3 regions of the Peribacillus sp. NPDC097224 genome follow, and region 3 is predicted to be linked to each of the others. Evidence: riboswitches for the same ligand, from Rfam matches in the RefSeq annotation. Region 3 holds a riboswitch; each other region holds the start of a gene.
The links. A riboswitch is a leader RNA that binds a small molecule or an ion and turns the genes downstream of it on or off. The one in region 3 is predicted to bind cobalamin.
Positions count from the first base shown of each region.

Region 1: it holds a riboswitch for cobalamin, as region 3 does, so the genes downstream of both, ACIQXR_RS06070 (helical backbone metal receptor) here and ACIQXR_RS07465 (ribonucleoside-diphosphate reductase subunit alpha) in region 3, are expected to answer to the same signal.
Region 2: it holds a riboswitch for cobalamin, as region 3 does, so the genes downstream of both, ACIQXR_RS18930 (hypothetical protein) here and ACIQXR_RS07465 (ribonucleoside-diphosphate reductase subunit alpha) in region 3, are expected to answer to the same signal.

Region 1 is NZ_JBIWDK010000002.1:534,711-539,408, reverse strand. It holds gene ACIQXR_RS06085 (ABC transporter substrate-binding protein) at 1-320, shown strand, start outside; gene ACIQXR_RS06080 (FecCD family ABC transporter permease) at 335-1,333, shown strand; gene ACIQXR_RS06075 (ABC transporter ATP-binding protein) at 1,330-2,178, shown strand; cobalamin riboswitch at 2,300-2,477, shown strand; gene ACIQXR_RS06070 (helical backbone metal receptor) at 2,644-3,609, shown strand; gene ACIQXR_RS06065 (FecCD family ABC transporter permease) at 3,572-4,627, shown strand; gene ACIQXR_RS06060 (heme ABC transporter ATP-binding protein) at 4,634-4,698, shown strand, end outside.
Region 2 is NZ_JBIWDK010000014.1:9,655-14,352, forward strand. It holds gene ACIQXR_RS18920 (DUF58 domain-containing protein) at 1-965, opposite strand, end outside; gene ACIQXR_RS18925 (AAA family ATPase) at 965-1,921, opposite strand; cobalamin riboswitch at 2,110-2,329, shown strand; gene ACIQXR_RS18930 (hypothetical protein) at 2,492-3,037, shown strand; gene ACIQXR_RS18935 (ABC transporter substrate-binding protein) at 3,041-3,991, shown strand; gene ACIQXR_RS18940 (VWA domain-containing protein) at 4,130-4,698, opposite strand, start outside.
Region 3 is NZ_JBIWDK010000003.1:161,767-166,464, forward strand. It holds gene ACIQXR_RS07460 (ribonucleotide-diphosphate reductase subunit beta) at 1-287, opposite strand, end outside; gene ACIQXR_RS07465 (ribonucleoside-diphosphate reductase subunit alpha) at 330-2,567, opposite strand; cobalamin riboswitch at 2,762-2,943, opposite strand; gene ACIQXR_RS07470 (manganese-dependent inorganic pyrophosphatase) at 3,232-4,161, shown strand; gene ACIQXR_RS07475 (hypothetical protein) at 4,210-4,356, opposite strand; gene ACIQXR_RS07480 (SulP family inorganic anion transporter) at 4,438-4,698, opposite strand, start outside.

The DNA.
Region 1 (4,698 bases), on a different contig from region 3:
TCTACATTACGAACTTTTCGACAACTCAGCCTGAAGACCTAACGAACAATACAGTGAACGGACAAGATTGGAGTCAGGTCAGTGCTGTACAAGAAGGAAATGTATATAAAATTCCGCTGGGCATCTATAGATGGTTCCCACCAAGCGGTGATGCACCTCTTATGTTAAAATGGATGGCTCAGAAAAATCATCCCGAGCTATTTGATTATGATATGAAGGATGAAATCACGGATTACTACTCAGAGTTCTATGATTATGATGTAACGGAAGAACAAGTAGAGAACATTCTTCACCCATCTTCCGAAGCCGCAAAACAGTAAAGTAGGGAATGAAAATGAAAAAATGGAAAACGGTCCTCTTCTGGATATTGCCCATTGCGATGGTTCTCCTATCATTGAGCATCGGACGCTTTGGAATGGACTTAGGGACTCAAATTAAAATATTGCTTTCAACCGTGTTTCCAATCGAGCCAACATGGACACAGATGGAAGAAACAGTGGTCCTTCAAATACGTCTGCCACGAATTTTACTGGCCTTGTTAATCGGTGCGGGCCTATCGATTGCAGGCGCCTCTTTCCAAGGGATGTTCGGCAACCCCTTGGTCAGTCCCGATATCCTAGGAGTGTCTGCAGGTGCTGGGTTCGGTGCTTCCCTTGGGATTTTATTATTGGGACATGGTTTTGCATCTCAAGTCTTGGCACTTGGCTGTGGTTTAGCCGCCATCGTTTTCACGTTCATAATCAGCGGCAAAAAAGATTCACCGGTCTTCATGCTTGTTTTGGCTGGGGTTGTCACCTCCGCCCTTTTCCAAGCGTTGATCTCGTTAATTAAGTTTGTCGCCGACCCTGAGGAAAAGCTGCCAGCCATCACATACTGGTTAATGGGAAGCCTTGGAACGGCCACATACAAGGATTTATATGTGGGTGGACCAATCATCCTTGTCGGCATCGTGATTTTGTATTCACTACGCTGGAGAATCAATTTACTGACCTTACCTGAGGATGAAGCAAAATCGCTAGGTATCCCGGTCACTAGATTGAAGTGGACGGTCATTCTTGGTGCGACGTTAATTACGGCTTCTTCTGTAGCGATAGCCGGTATCATTGGCTGGGTTGGATTGATTATCCCTCATGTGGCAAGAATGCTCGTCGGGAACAACAATCAACTTGTCTTACCGGTATCCCTATCGATTGGTGGTGCCTATTTACTCCTGATCGATAACCTGGCACGTTCTGTAACGGCTACGGAAATTCCGCTATCGATATTGACAGCCATTATCGGCGCACCATTCTTTGCGATTCTACTTAGAAAGACAGGAGGTGGGTGGTCATGAAAATCGAGGTGCAGGGAGGGAATTTTTTCTATGCTAAAAAAAGAGAGAAAGCTCCTTTTCTTTACCAGAGCGACATTGACTTTTCGTTGAATGACGGAGAAATCATGGCGATCCTTGGCCCGAACGGTGCCGGTAAAACCACGATGCTGAAGTGTATCACCGGCCTTCTTGATTGGAAAAAGGGTCAAACGCTCATCGACGGAAAGCCGCTTACTGCGCTATCACGCAAAACGATCTGGAAACGAATCGGTTATGTTCCTCAGGCACATAAAATGGTTTTCGGATTTACTTTGGAAGAGCTTGTCATTATGGGAAGGGCGCCTTATATCAGTACGCTGTCCCAGCCTTCTGCAAAGGACCGGGAGGCTGCCATCGCTGCTCTTGAAATGGTTGGCATTGCTCACCTTGCCAAAAAGTCCTGTAATTCCGTCAGTGGTGGGGAATTGCAGCTGGCCTTGATTGCCCGGACGCTTGTATCGGACCCGGATGTATTGATTCTTGATGAGCCAGAATCGCATCTTGATATTCAAAAGCAAATCGTGATTTTACAGACACTAAAGCGGTTATCGAAAGAGAAGAACATTTCTTGTATCATAAACACGCATTATCCGAACCACGCATTCTACTTGGCTGACCATGTTTTAATGACTGCCAAGGAAAAGCGTGTGGTGTATGGCGAAGTCCGCGAAGTGATGACGGAAGCCCGGATGAAAGAGTACTTTGGAATCGAAATGAAGAAAATCATTTATGAGGAAGAGGATGACTTTTTGATTGAAACGATGGTGCCGAAAGATCTAGGTCTTTTACGTGATCAAAGTACATGCCGTTTTAATAGTGACATCTAAAGCTATAGAAGGCAGCCATGTGATGGTTGCCTTTTTGCGTTCCAAATCTTAATTTAAAGTAATCTGAAATATCATATAATACGATTTCCTAAATGGTGTATAATGAAAGGCAGTGAAATTATATACATATGAACAATTTGGTGTCTGTAAGGACTTGAAAGGGAAGTTGGTGAAATGCCAACGCGGTCGCGCCACTGTAAATGGGAGTTAACGGATGTATACCACTGTATGAATAATATGGGAAGGTGCCGTTAGCAATGACCATGAGCCAGGAGACCTGCCAAAATTGTACACCGGTAACCACGCGGATGGGGAGGTGTGTGGCAGAGCTATGTCCCTTTTTTGTTCCGTTGCCATACATGCATCCTCCGTTTTGATGGGGGATGCTTTTTTGTATGTCTTTTGATATTCGCAACACATGTGTGAAGGTCCAGAAATGAACTCAAAAATGATGGAGGTTTTAAGATGAGGAAGATATATAGTTTCATGCTTGTGATGGGATTGATGGTCGGTATACTGGTTGGCTGTAACGATGCCTCCCAGGATAGAACAGGAGAAAACCAGTCGACAAAACAAGCTGTTAACCAGGGCTTCCCGCTTTCGTTAAAAGATGCAGTGGGTAACAAAGTCACCATCGAGCAGAAACCAGAAAAAATTGTTTCATTAATCCCAAGTAATACAGAAGCGGTCTTTGCGCTAGGTTCGGGTGAGAAAGTGATTGGAGTGTCTGAAAATGACAATTACCCGGAAGAAACGAAAGATATTCAGAAGATAGGTGGAATGGAAATAGATACAGAGATGATTTTAGCCTTGCAGCCTGATATCGTTCTTGCTCATGAGAGTGCCCATAATTCCAAAGAAGGAATCCAACAGCTTAAGGATGCGGGTATTCCAGTTATAATCGTGAATGATGCTAAAAGCTTTAAAGAAGTGTATACGTCTATCGAGATGATTGGAACGGCAATAGGGGAACTGGATAAGGCAAAGGAAATCGTCAAGACGATGCAGACCAAGCTGGAAAAGATCAAAGAAAAGGCTAAGGCAATCAAGAGTGAGGATAGAAAAAGTGTTTTTGTAGAGGTTTCACCGTCACCTGAAATCTATACAACGGGAAAAAATACTTTCATGGATGAAATGCTGGACATCATTTCAGCGGATAATGTCGCAGGTGAATTGGATGGCTGGGTAAAACTCGATGAAGAGTCGATGATAGCGGCCAACCCGGATGTCATCATTACAACCTATGGTTATTACACAGGAGATCCAGTCAAAGAGGTAACGGGAAGAAATGGATGGGCCGACATTCAGGCAGTTAAGAATGGTGAGGTTTTCGATGTCCATTCAGATATTGTCACTCGTTCCGGTCCTAGGCTTATAGAGGGAGTAGAGGAACTTGCCAAATCAGTCTATCCGAACGTATTTAAAAACTAAACGGGCATTGGCCTATGTATTTGCCCTATCATTTTTGGTTATTTCGATATTGATCGGTATTTCCTTAGGATCGGTTTCCGTTCCTATACCAGTGCTTTTGCAAATCATTGGCAGGGAAGTCCTTCATTTGCCCCTGGCCATGGAACCGGATGGGACACTGACGAATATCGTGATGAACATCCGCCTGCCGAGGGTCGTGCTTGCAGGTTTGGTTGGGGCATCCCTTGCAATAGCAGGGGCAGCATTTCAGGGATTGCTCAGGAATCCCCTAGCTGACCCCTATACCCTGGGAATATCCTCAGGGGCTTCGCTTGGCGCAGTATTAACGTTGTTTTTGAATTTGTCACTGCCGTTTTTTGGCCTATATACACTGCCTACATTAAGCGTTCTTTTTTCATTGTTGACGATTTTTTGCGTATTGACCTTTGCAAGAAAAATGGATCGTTCCATGAAGGTAGAAACGATTATTTTAACCGGTATCATTTTCAGCTCGTTTTTAAGTGCTTTCATCTCATTGATGATTGCATTGACGGGTGAGGAGTTAAGGCAAATCATCAGCTGGCTGATGGGAAGTGTCTCGATGCGTGGTTGGAGTCATGTCACGATCATTTTGCCATTTTTCCTCCTTGGTTCTCTCGTTTTGATGATGAACACCCACGAATTGAATGCCATGACATTTGGGGAAGACCGTGCGAGGCACCTAGGCGTGAATGTTCAGCGGAGGAAGATGCTGATTCTGATCGCCGGCTCGATACTGACAGGGGCTGCCGTAGCCGTATCAGGGACGATTGGCTTTGTAGGGCTGGTCATCCCCCATTTGGTCCGCAGGATTTGGGGGCCAGACCATACGCATCTGTTGCCATTATCATTGATTGTGGGAAGCGGATTTTTAATATTGGCTGATCTGGTGGCACGAACGATCATCGCACCGACAGAATTGCCGATAGGTGTTATTACTTCGCTTATCGGTGCGCCGGCATTCGCATTTATTTTATTAAAGAGACGGAGAGAAGGGTAGAAGTGTATGCTTGAAGTTAAAGGGTTAACAGGAGGATATGATAATAAAACGGTTTTGGACTCCGTCTCATT
Region 2 (4,698 bases), on a different contig from region 3:
ACAGAAGCGTTTGATGGTACAACTCCCTTGTTCTTCTTTCCATTCCAGACGTTTGTATGTGTGGCCCTTGATTTTGCAAGACGGTAAAAGAGTCTTCTCCTCTGTTTACTGCCTCCTTTAGCCGGTACGGCCTCCATTGATCCCGTACTGGTTAACCCAACATCCATACCCTTCTTTATCAAGGCATGCACCAAAGAGGCCGCAAGTACGATAGCTTCTTCGAAGAAGGGAGAGGCGTACTCATCAAGCATAATAAATACATCACGGTTTTTCTGCACTTCAAATTCCTTCGTCATGATTTCACTTGTTCGGGCCGTTGCCTTCCAATTTATCCAGGATAATTGATCACCCGGCTGATACTCCCTGATTCCGGACACGACCGAATGTTCCCGCTGTATTTTTTTCGTCGTACCAACTTGTCCTTGATCGAAGACATGCTCCAACTGTTTATAATTCAACTCCTGATAAGCCGGGAAAACGGTGAGTTTCAAAGGGGCATGCACTGTCGCTTCTTTTTCATAGAGTCCAAAGAAGTCCCCTATTTTGAAGCGAACCGATTGGATGACATGTTCTCCTCTTGGCAGATTCTCCAGGGTATATGTCAATTGGAAGGATTGTTTAAATCCTGGAAAAACCAATGTTTTCTTTTCCAGTTCCATCGGCAAATCCTCTTCTACCACCATATATAAAAGAGGCAGTCTGTTTTTCCGGGAGAATACCAATGTCATATCTACCGACTCTCCGGCCTGGCATTCGTGTTTACTAATTCTTCTCTCCACTTCAAAAGCCTGAAGTGGATAAAACAGCAGAATCATAGAGTACGCACCGAACGGCAAAAAGGTATAGAAAATGAACCAACTGATAAACCCGCCTTGAAACATCGCAAAACAAAAGGAAATGAGCATGAGCACTATGATCCCACAGACATTCCTGTTTTTCTTCAGTATGGTAAGCACATTCCGCATTAGGTCACGGCCCTCTTCACGGGTACCTGCGTCGTAGCCACTACCTCATGTATCACCATGTCAGCATTCACCCCCGAGTAATTCGCTTCCGGATTAAGGATTAGCCGATGGGTAAAAACGAACGGTACCAAATGCTGCACATCATCAGGTAAAACGTAATCCCTTCCCTTTAGGAGCGCATAGGCTTGGGCTGCCTTCATTAGGGCAATCGATCCACGTGGGCTCACCCCAAGATATACACTTTCATGCTTACGTGATTGATTAGCTAACTCGACGATATACGTCTTTATCGTATCATCCACGATCACGGCCTTTGCCTCTATCTGCAAATCTATCAGTTCCTCTAACGAAATCACGGATTCCAATTCTTCAATCGGAGCCGTATATTGGGCCCGATGCAACACTTCTATCTCTTCTGCCACTTCCGGATACCCCATCTTCATTTTCAATAAAAAACGATCTAGCTGTGCTTCTGGAAGTGGGTATGTGCCTTCGTAATCAATTGGATTTTGAGTGGCCATGACGAAAAACGGTTGTTCCAGTTTCCTTGTCACACCATCCACCGTCACGCTTGCCTCTTCCATTCCTTCAAGTAGGGCGGATTGCGTTTTCGGTGATGTCCGATTGATTTCATCGGCCAAAATGATATGGCCCATGATTGGCCCCGGTCTAAAGATGAACTCTTGTTCCTTCGGATTGAAAATCGATACCCCCGTTACATCGGACGGTAGCAAGTCAGGCGTGAATTGAATCCGTTTGAAATCCGCCCCGATGGATTTCGCTAGCGCCCTGACCAAGACGGTCTTCCCCACGCCCGGGACATCTTCCAATAAGACATGTCCACCAGAAAGGAGCGCCACAAGACTTAGTTCTGCTATATCTCTTTTTCCAATAATGACCTTTTCAATGTTTTCCAAAATCATATCCAGTTTCTGATTCACTTGTTTATAAACCATTCTCTACCTCCCATGATTATGTAAATCACTCATGCTTAACCCTTATTTATTCGACATCCATTTTACATTAACCTCCAATTTATCCTTACAAAGTGAGTTTACTAGAATAATACCCCTATAAAAGAGATTTCTTGAAATCTTTTCACTATTTAAGTAATTAATTATGATAGACTGGTACTAAGTGAATATAAACCTTGCAGAAAATAGGTGCTGACTTGTCAGCTTAATAGGGAATTCGGTGTAAAACCGAAGCTGTTTCCGCAACTGTAAGTGCTAATGAAATAAGAAATATGCCACTGTTTGTGAATGAATCCGCACGCACGATACCATTCATTCAATCCAAATGGGAAGGTTCTTAGAGTAAAATGATGCACGAGCCAGGAGACCTGCCTTTTTTTTATCGTATTTTGCTCTTCGGAAGTTAGGAGGATTGTACGGCAATCTTCCATCTTTTTTTTCGTTCGAGATACATAGATGTTTGTTTGCCGACCAATACCTTTGGTCGGCTTTTTCTTTTGCGCCGAAAAGCAATACGAAGGTCATTCACATTATTAAAAAGGAGGAAAAATTATGGAAAAGAAGGATGCCCGCTTTTTATGCTACCCATTCATGCGCGAATCAGTTTCAACCGTTGATTATGAAATTCGCACCGATTCATTGACGACTCAAATGGGACTGGCAGCGTCGTTCACGAAAGAGATTCCTGAAGTCTACAGGGATTTAATGGAACTGTTGCCGATGGCTTATCATTTAAATGGTTCTGCCCGGGGGAAATTGGCCATAACCGAAGACGGTCTAAACCGCCTAAGTGAAATCTATGACTATTATGTCGCTGAAGTGAAAGAACGCATCGAAACATTTGTGCTACCCCAAGGATCGACGGCAGCCTGTATTTTGCATACTTGCCGTAGTGAAGCCAAGAAATCCGTCCGTGCCTTGCATAAAGTCAGTACGGAAAAAGATGTGCCCGCGATTCTTTTTGATTATGCTCATTTGCTTGCCAATGTTCTATTCGTGATGGCTGTCTATGTCAATAAACAACTGGGTGTCGAAGAGATTCCCTTTATCAGCAAATCCTATCCAACCAAAACAATGAAAAAGAAAACGGAGGAATAAAACATGATAAGAACAGTAAGATCCAGTTGGATTGCCCTTCTGATGGTCGCCCTTTTCCTTACAGGATGTGCCTTGAATGATGATCAGAAATCGATAGAGAAAAAAGATCCTGCAACAACTGAAGAAGTCAAATCCTATACCGTCACCGATGATAGTGGAAAAGAAATCACATTTGATAAGGTTCCGGAAACGGTCGTTTCACTTCAACCCAGTAATACGGAGATTTTATATGCCCTTGGTGTAGGGAATAAGGTGATTGGAGCGACAGATTTCGATAACTATCCTGAGGAAGCTAAAGATGTCGAGCGTGTCTCTGATTCGATGACGATCAATTCCGAAAAAATCATCTCTTTGAAACCGGATGCCATCATTGCCTACACAATTGGCGATGAAGCAGCATTAAAGCCGCTTGAAGATGCGGGAATTCCCATTTTCATTATTAAATCAGCCGTGACCTTTGATGATGTATATAGCGATATTGATCAAATTGCCAAAGTCATGGGCGTAACGGACCAAGGGGATGACCTAGTCAAAAACATAAAAAAACAAATCAAAGATGTTGAAGAAAAAGTGGCGAGTGTCGATTCTAAAGAAAAAACATATTTCGAAATCAGCCCTTCTCCGGAAATCTATACAGCGGGAGCTGAAACCTTCCAGCAAGAGATCTTGGCGTCTGCCGGTATCGAAAATATCTTTGCCGACCAAAAGGGCTGGGCGAAAATAGCAGATGAAGAAGTCGTCAAGCGCAACCCGGATGCCATCATCACAACCGTAGGCTATGTGGACAATGCTGTGGATGAAATCAAATCCCGTAAAGGTTGGAAAGATGTCAGCGCCGTGAAGGAAGACCAAGTATATCAGCTTAGCGAAGACGTCATGTCACGTCCCGGACCGCGTATCGGAGAAGCCGTAGAACTAACTGCAAAGACCATATATCCGCAATTATTCAAATAAAGACACACTCAAAAGGGGTAATTACGCCGAAATCGTATATATAATAAAAGGCGGAAACGTTGATATAACAACATTTCTGCCTTTTATTTTGTGCATGAATCCTCTTGAAAGAGGGCTATTAGACAGCCCCTTTGATTATTAATCTTTATATTTCTCTTTCATTTCTTCTTCTTTCTTTTTAATTGATTCTTTTAAACCCTCCCCTTCATTTTTCACTGTCGTGTTCAATTCTTCATATTTTTCGTCATAATACTCTTTTATTATTTCACGGCGTTGTTTGACTAAACTGCGAGCTTCCTCCCAAGTCTCATAATTTATTTGTTTCTTATCCTTTAAATAACTCGTAGCCTCATACATGCGATTGCTTTCATCAGAGGAAAGCCTAGAAAAACTGTTTTTTTCATCAAGTAAAGACGATGTCTTCTTATTTTGTTCATCCCGAACGGTACTCCAATTTTCATTGCCCCAATTCCACCATTGGTTCCACAGATCTCTACGCTCTTCATCCCACATCTTATTGAAATCATCGGCATTATTGACCATTTCGAATTTCCCTCCGCCAGCTTCAGCAACTTCACGTAATTGTTTTTGCCCCTCACTATCCATATCGAACCCTATGATGTTAATCACTGGTTCAATATTGGAATCATGCAAGTCTTTAGCTGCTTTCACTGGATCACCGTCGCAGGTTTCGATTCCATCGCTGA
Region 3 (4,698 bases):
AATGTTGGTGTTTGCAGGCTGTCCATCCCGGCAATCATCGTGAGGATGTCGAGGAAAGCATCCTGGATATCCTCATCCAATTCACCCCACTGCTTTTTATCCTGGATCATGTTCACGCTCGATGGCTTCCAAAAATTGTTGATGAGCTGTGTATAGGTATCATAGAATTTTTCATACTGAATGTCGTTCCAAAGGAGAAAGCCTGATGCTTCTCCTTTGAAAACGCCGGTTGCCTTGGTAGGATGGGTTGGTTCGAGCATCCTGATTTTCTTGATATGGTTTGTCATCTGTAAAATCTCCTTCAATAAAGTAAATTCCATTCCCACTCGTTAACTGGAGCAGCTCTCACAGGCATTGTCGTATTCGGATGAAGTGGAACGAAGATAATAAGTCGATTTCAATCCGCTTTCCCATGCTGTTAGGTGTATGTCCAATAACACTTTAGCCTTGATCGTGTTTTGTACATACAGGTTGAAGCTGATGGCTTGGTCGATATGACGTTGACGTGCTGCATTTTGCTTGATGCTTTCCTTTTGGTCCAAATGGAAGCGCGTTTTTTTATAGTATTCATACGTAGTGGGCGTCAATCCAGGCGCTGTCACTTTAAATTTGAAGTTTTTCTTTTCTTCATAAAACTCGATTTCATATAACGGGTCGATGCCATCCGTGGAATGACCGATTTTGGCAGTCGATGAATTGGGGGCGATTGCCATTAAATAGCCGTTTCGTGTACCATACTGCTGCACTTCTTCTTTTAATTCCAACCATTTTGGATCTCTATAGTCACGAAGGTCGAAATACTCCCCCGTTTGCCAATCGGACCCTTCGAAGTATGGGTAGGTTCCTTTTTCCTTGGCCAATTCATTGGATGTTTTAATGGTTAAATAAGCGATTTTCTCATATAAGGTATCGGCGTACTGAACGGCTTCATCGGACTCCCAGTAGATATTTTGCGTCGCGAGTAAATGATGCCACCCGAAAGTTCCTAAGCCGATTGAGCGGTAGCGCTTATTCGAAATGGAAGCTTGCTTGACCGGTAAGGTATTCACGTCAATGACGTTATCGAGCATGCGGATCTGAATCGGGATCAGTCTCTCCAATACATCGCTGTTCACCGCGCGTGGCAGGTTGATGGAAGAAAGGTTGCAGACAACGAAATCCCCGCTTTTGCGAACTACGACGACATCGCCATCTTCCGTTTCATATTCGTCGGTGATCGTTGAAGGGCTTAAGTTCTGGGCGATTTCCGTACAAAGGTTAGAACAATAGATCATCCCTTTATGCTTGTTCGGGTTCTTTCTGTTCACTTCGTCCCGGTAGAACATATAGGGTACGCCTTCTTCTAATTGTGAAATCATGATGCCTTTCATAATGTCCATCGCTTTGATTTTCTCGAAACTATAGCCTGGAAGTATGCCATTCTCCGCCGCCTCTACAGCAAGGGCGTAATGGTCCCTGAAACTGCCATCCCCTTTTTTCTCGTCATAAAAATCCTCGAGGGAGAACCCAAGGGTTTGCTTCACGGTATGCGGGTCGAAGAGATACCAATCTTTCCGGTCACGCACGGCTTCCATGAATAAATCGGGGATGCAGACACCAGTGAAGATATCATGCGCCTTTAGGCGGTCATCGCCGTTTTGCGTCTTCAAGTCAAGGAAGCTCATGATGTCCTTATGCCACGCATCCAGATAGATGGCGATTGCGCCTTTACGTTGTCCCAATTGATCGACGCTGACGGCCGTTTGGTTAAAGAGGCGAATCCAGGGAGTCGTGCCTGAACTGTTACCGGAAAAACCGCGGATATCAGAACCGAGCGAACGGATTTTTCCGACATATAGACCAACGCCGCCACCGAACTTGGAAACTTTTGCGGCATCATAGTTTGATTGATAAATTCCGTCGATGGAATCCTCGATTGCATCGATGAAGCATGAACTCAATTGCCCGTGGGTTTTGCCGGCATTTGAAAGGGTAGGGGTCGCAACCGTCATATATAGGTTCGACATTGCCCAGTAGGCCTCTTTGACAAGCTGCAGGCGGTGTTCCGTTTTTTCCAGTCTCATGATTTCCATGGCAATGATCATGAAGCGCTCCTGGGGAAGTTCATAGACCTTGTCTTTTTTTGGACGGGCCAAGTAGCGATCATTCAAAAGATAGATTCCGATATATGAAAATAGTTTATCTTTTTCCGGATCGATGACCGAACCCAATTCTTCGATTTCCGTTTTTGTGTAGGAGTCGAGAAGCTCTGCTTTATAAACAGGGTAACGTTGCCCTTCATGCTGCTGAGAGAGTTCTTGAATCAATTCATAGAAAGGTCCATAGTTCCGGCCTTCATAGCCCCGGTTCTTTTGGGCATCACGATACATGGCATTCAATAGTTCCCTTGCGGCGACGAATGTCCAGTCTGGGGCATCGATATCGACACTTTCAAGTGCAAGCTGGATCAACTTTTTCGATGTTTGTTCTTCTGAAGCATCACCTTTTCGATCGAGCCATTTAGTAAAACGCTTTTTGAACTTTTCCATATCAAGACGGCCTTCGAAATCCTTGGATAACATGTCCATCTGGATTGAATTTGTTTCTGTGTCATTTTTTATGGTAGGGTTATATGTTTGAGTCATAAATGTTCCTCCTCTTAAATGTACGCGAATAAAAAAAAACCGCCCAATAAATTGAGCGGATCAAACGATAGGATAAAAGAGCCATGAAAAAATAGCCGTTACACTATCGTTTCATCATCTCAATCCCCGAAGAATAAGAAACTTGAAAAAACCAGGCAGGTCTCCTGACTCATGATCATCCTACTTTGAGTCCTTCCCGTATAGAGAGCTATACAGTGGTTTTCTCATTTCGTCACATTTACAGTTGCGGGGACAGTTCCGGGTTCACACCGGATTCCCTTTTCAGCCATCTCTGGCACCTTGGTTAATAATTCTATATATAGTTATTTATGTTGTTAGAAAAGTCAATATCTAGTATGTATGCTTATATTATCGTAAGCCATCCATGCTGATAATTCAACATATATATTTGTGGAAAACTGATTCATATCTATTGACAAGGTCGGATAAAGGAAGAGGATGATGAAAGAATATAGGGAGGAATACAAAATTCCATCGCGGAATGTCAGGGTTTTTGTGTTAAAATAAATTGCATAGCAAAACTAGGGATTCTGGTTATGAAAAGAAAAATCCCTGCCAAATCATTTAGGAAAAAGGAGAAAAAATCGTGGAAAAAATATTAGTTTTTGGACATAAGAATCCGGATACCGACACTATCTGTTCAGCAATCGCTTATGCTGACCTAAAAAAGCAGCTGGGCATCCAAGCTGAACCTGTTCGTCTTGGTGAAGTGAATGGTGAAACACAATATGCGTTGGACCAATTTAAATTCGAAGCACCCCGCCTTGTTGAAAAAGTGGCTGGGGAAGCGGATGGCGTGATTTTAGTCGATCACAACGAACGTCAGCAAAGTGCCGAAGACATTGACCAGGTACGCGTATTGGAAGTCATCGACCATCATCGTATCGCTAATTTCGAAACAAGTGATCCTTTATATTACCGCGCAGAACCAGTTGGCTGCACGGCTACTATTTTAAATAAGATTTATAAAGAAAACGGAATTGAAGTGCCTAAAGCCATTGCAGGACTTATGCTTTCAGCCATCATTTCCGACTCTTTATTATTCAAATCGCCTACTTGCACGGAGCAAGACGTCGCAGCTGCTATGGAATTAGCGGAAATTGCCGGCGTGAATGCTGAAACATATGGCTTGGAGATGCTAAAAGCGGGTGCTGACCTGAGTGACAAAACCATCGATCAGCTCATCACACTTGATGCAAAAGAATTTTCAATGGGAACGGCAAAAGTTGAGATTGCTCAAGTGAATGCTGTTGACCCGAATGAAGTGCTTGCAAAGCAATCAGAAATTGAAGCAGCGATTCATGCAGTTATTGCCGCGAAAGAATTGGATTTATTCTTATTCGTCGTAACGGATATCTTAACGAATGATTCCGTTGCCTTGGCTCTAGGAGCATCAGCGGATGCAGTGGAGAAAGCGTATAACGTAACATTGAATAAGAACATTGCTGTATTGGAAGGCGTCGTATCACGTAAAAAACAAATTGTACCAGTTTTAACAGATATCTTCGCTAAGTAATAAAAAAAGGACTCGATGCCACTTTGAAAGTGGCTTCGAGTCCTTTTTTCAATTCAACGCTTCTTTCTCTTTTTCATACGCAATCACGATAAGCTCTTTGTTTGATTCCTCACGTATTTTTCCTTCAAAGAGTTTTAACTCATTGAGAAGGTCAGGTGATAAATCTGCTGCAGTATAATCCTGTTCGGATGACATGATTTTCCCTCCAATCCAGAGTATCATTCACTCTAGTTTGGCGGTTCAGCAAGAATTTATGCAGGGGAGCCATGCATCCTTTTACTTTTCATATGAGGCGAGGCTCTTTAGCAGCTGAGAACTTTCCTGATCAAGGCCAAGCACTTGAACCGTTTTCCCCTGTACTCTGTATTTTAAGATGACTTTCTCGACGGCTCCTACAGCCGAGGCATCCCATATTTTCGAATTGGAAAAATCAATGATGATGGAATCTGCTTTTTCCTTCGTATCAAACTTCGAAATGAAGTCTTGGACCGATGCAAAAAACACCTGGCCTTTTATCCGATAAGTGATTTGCCGAGC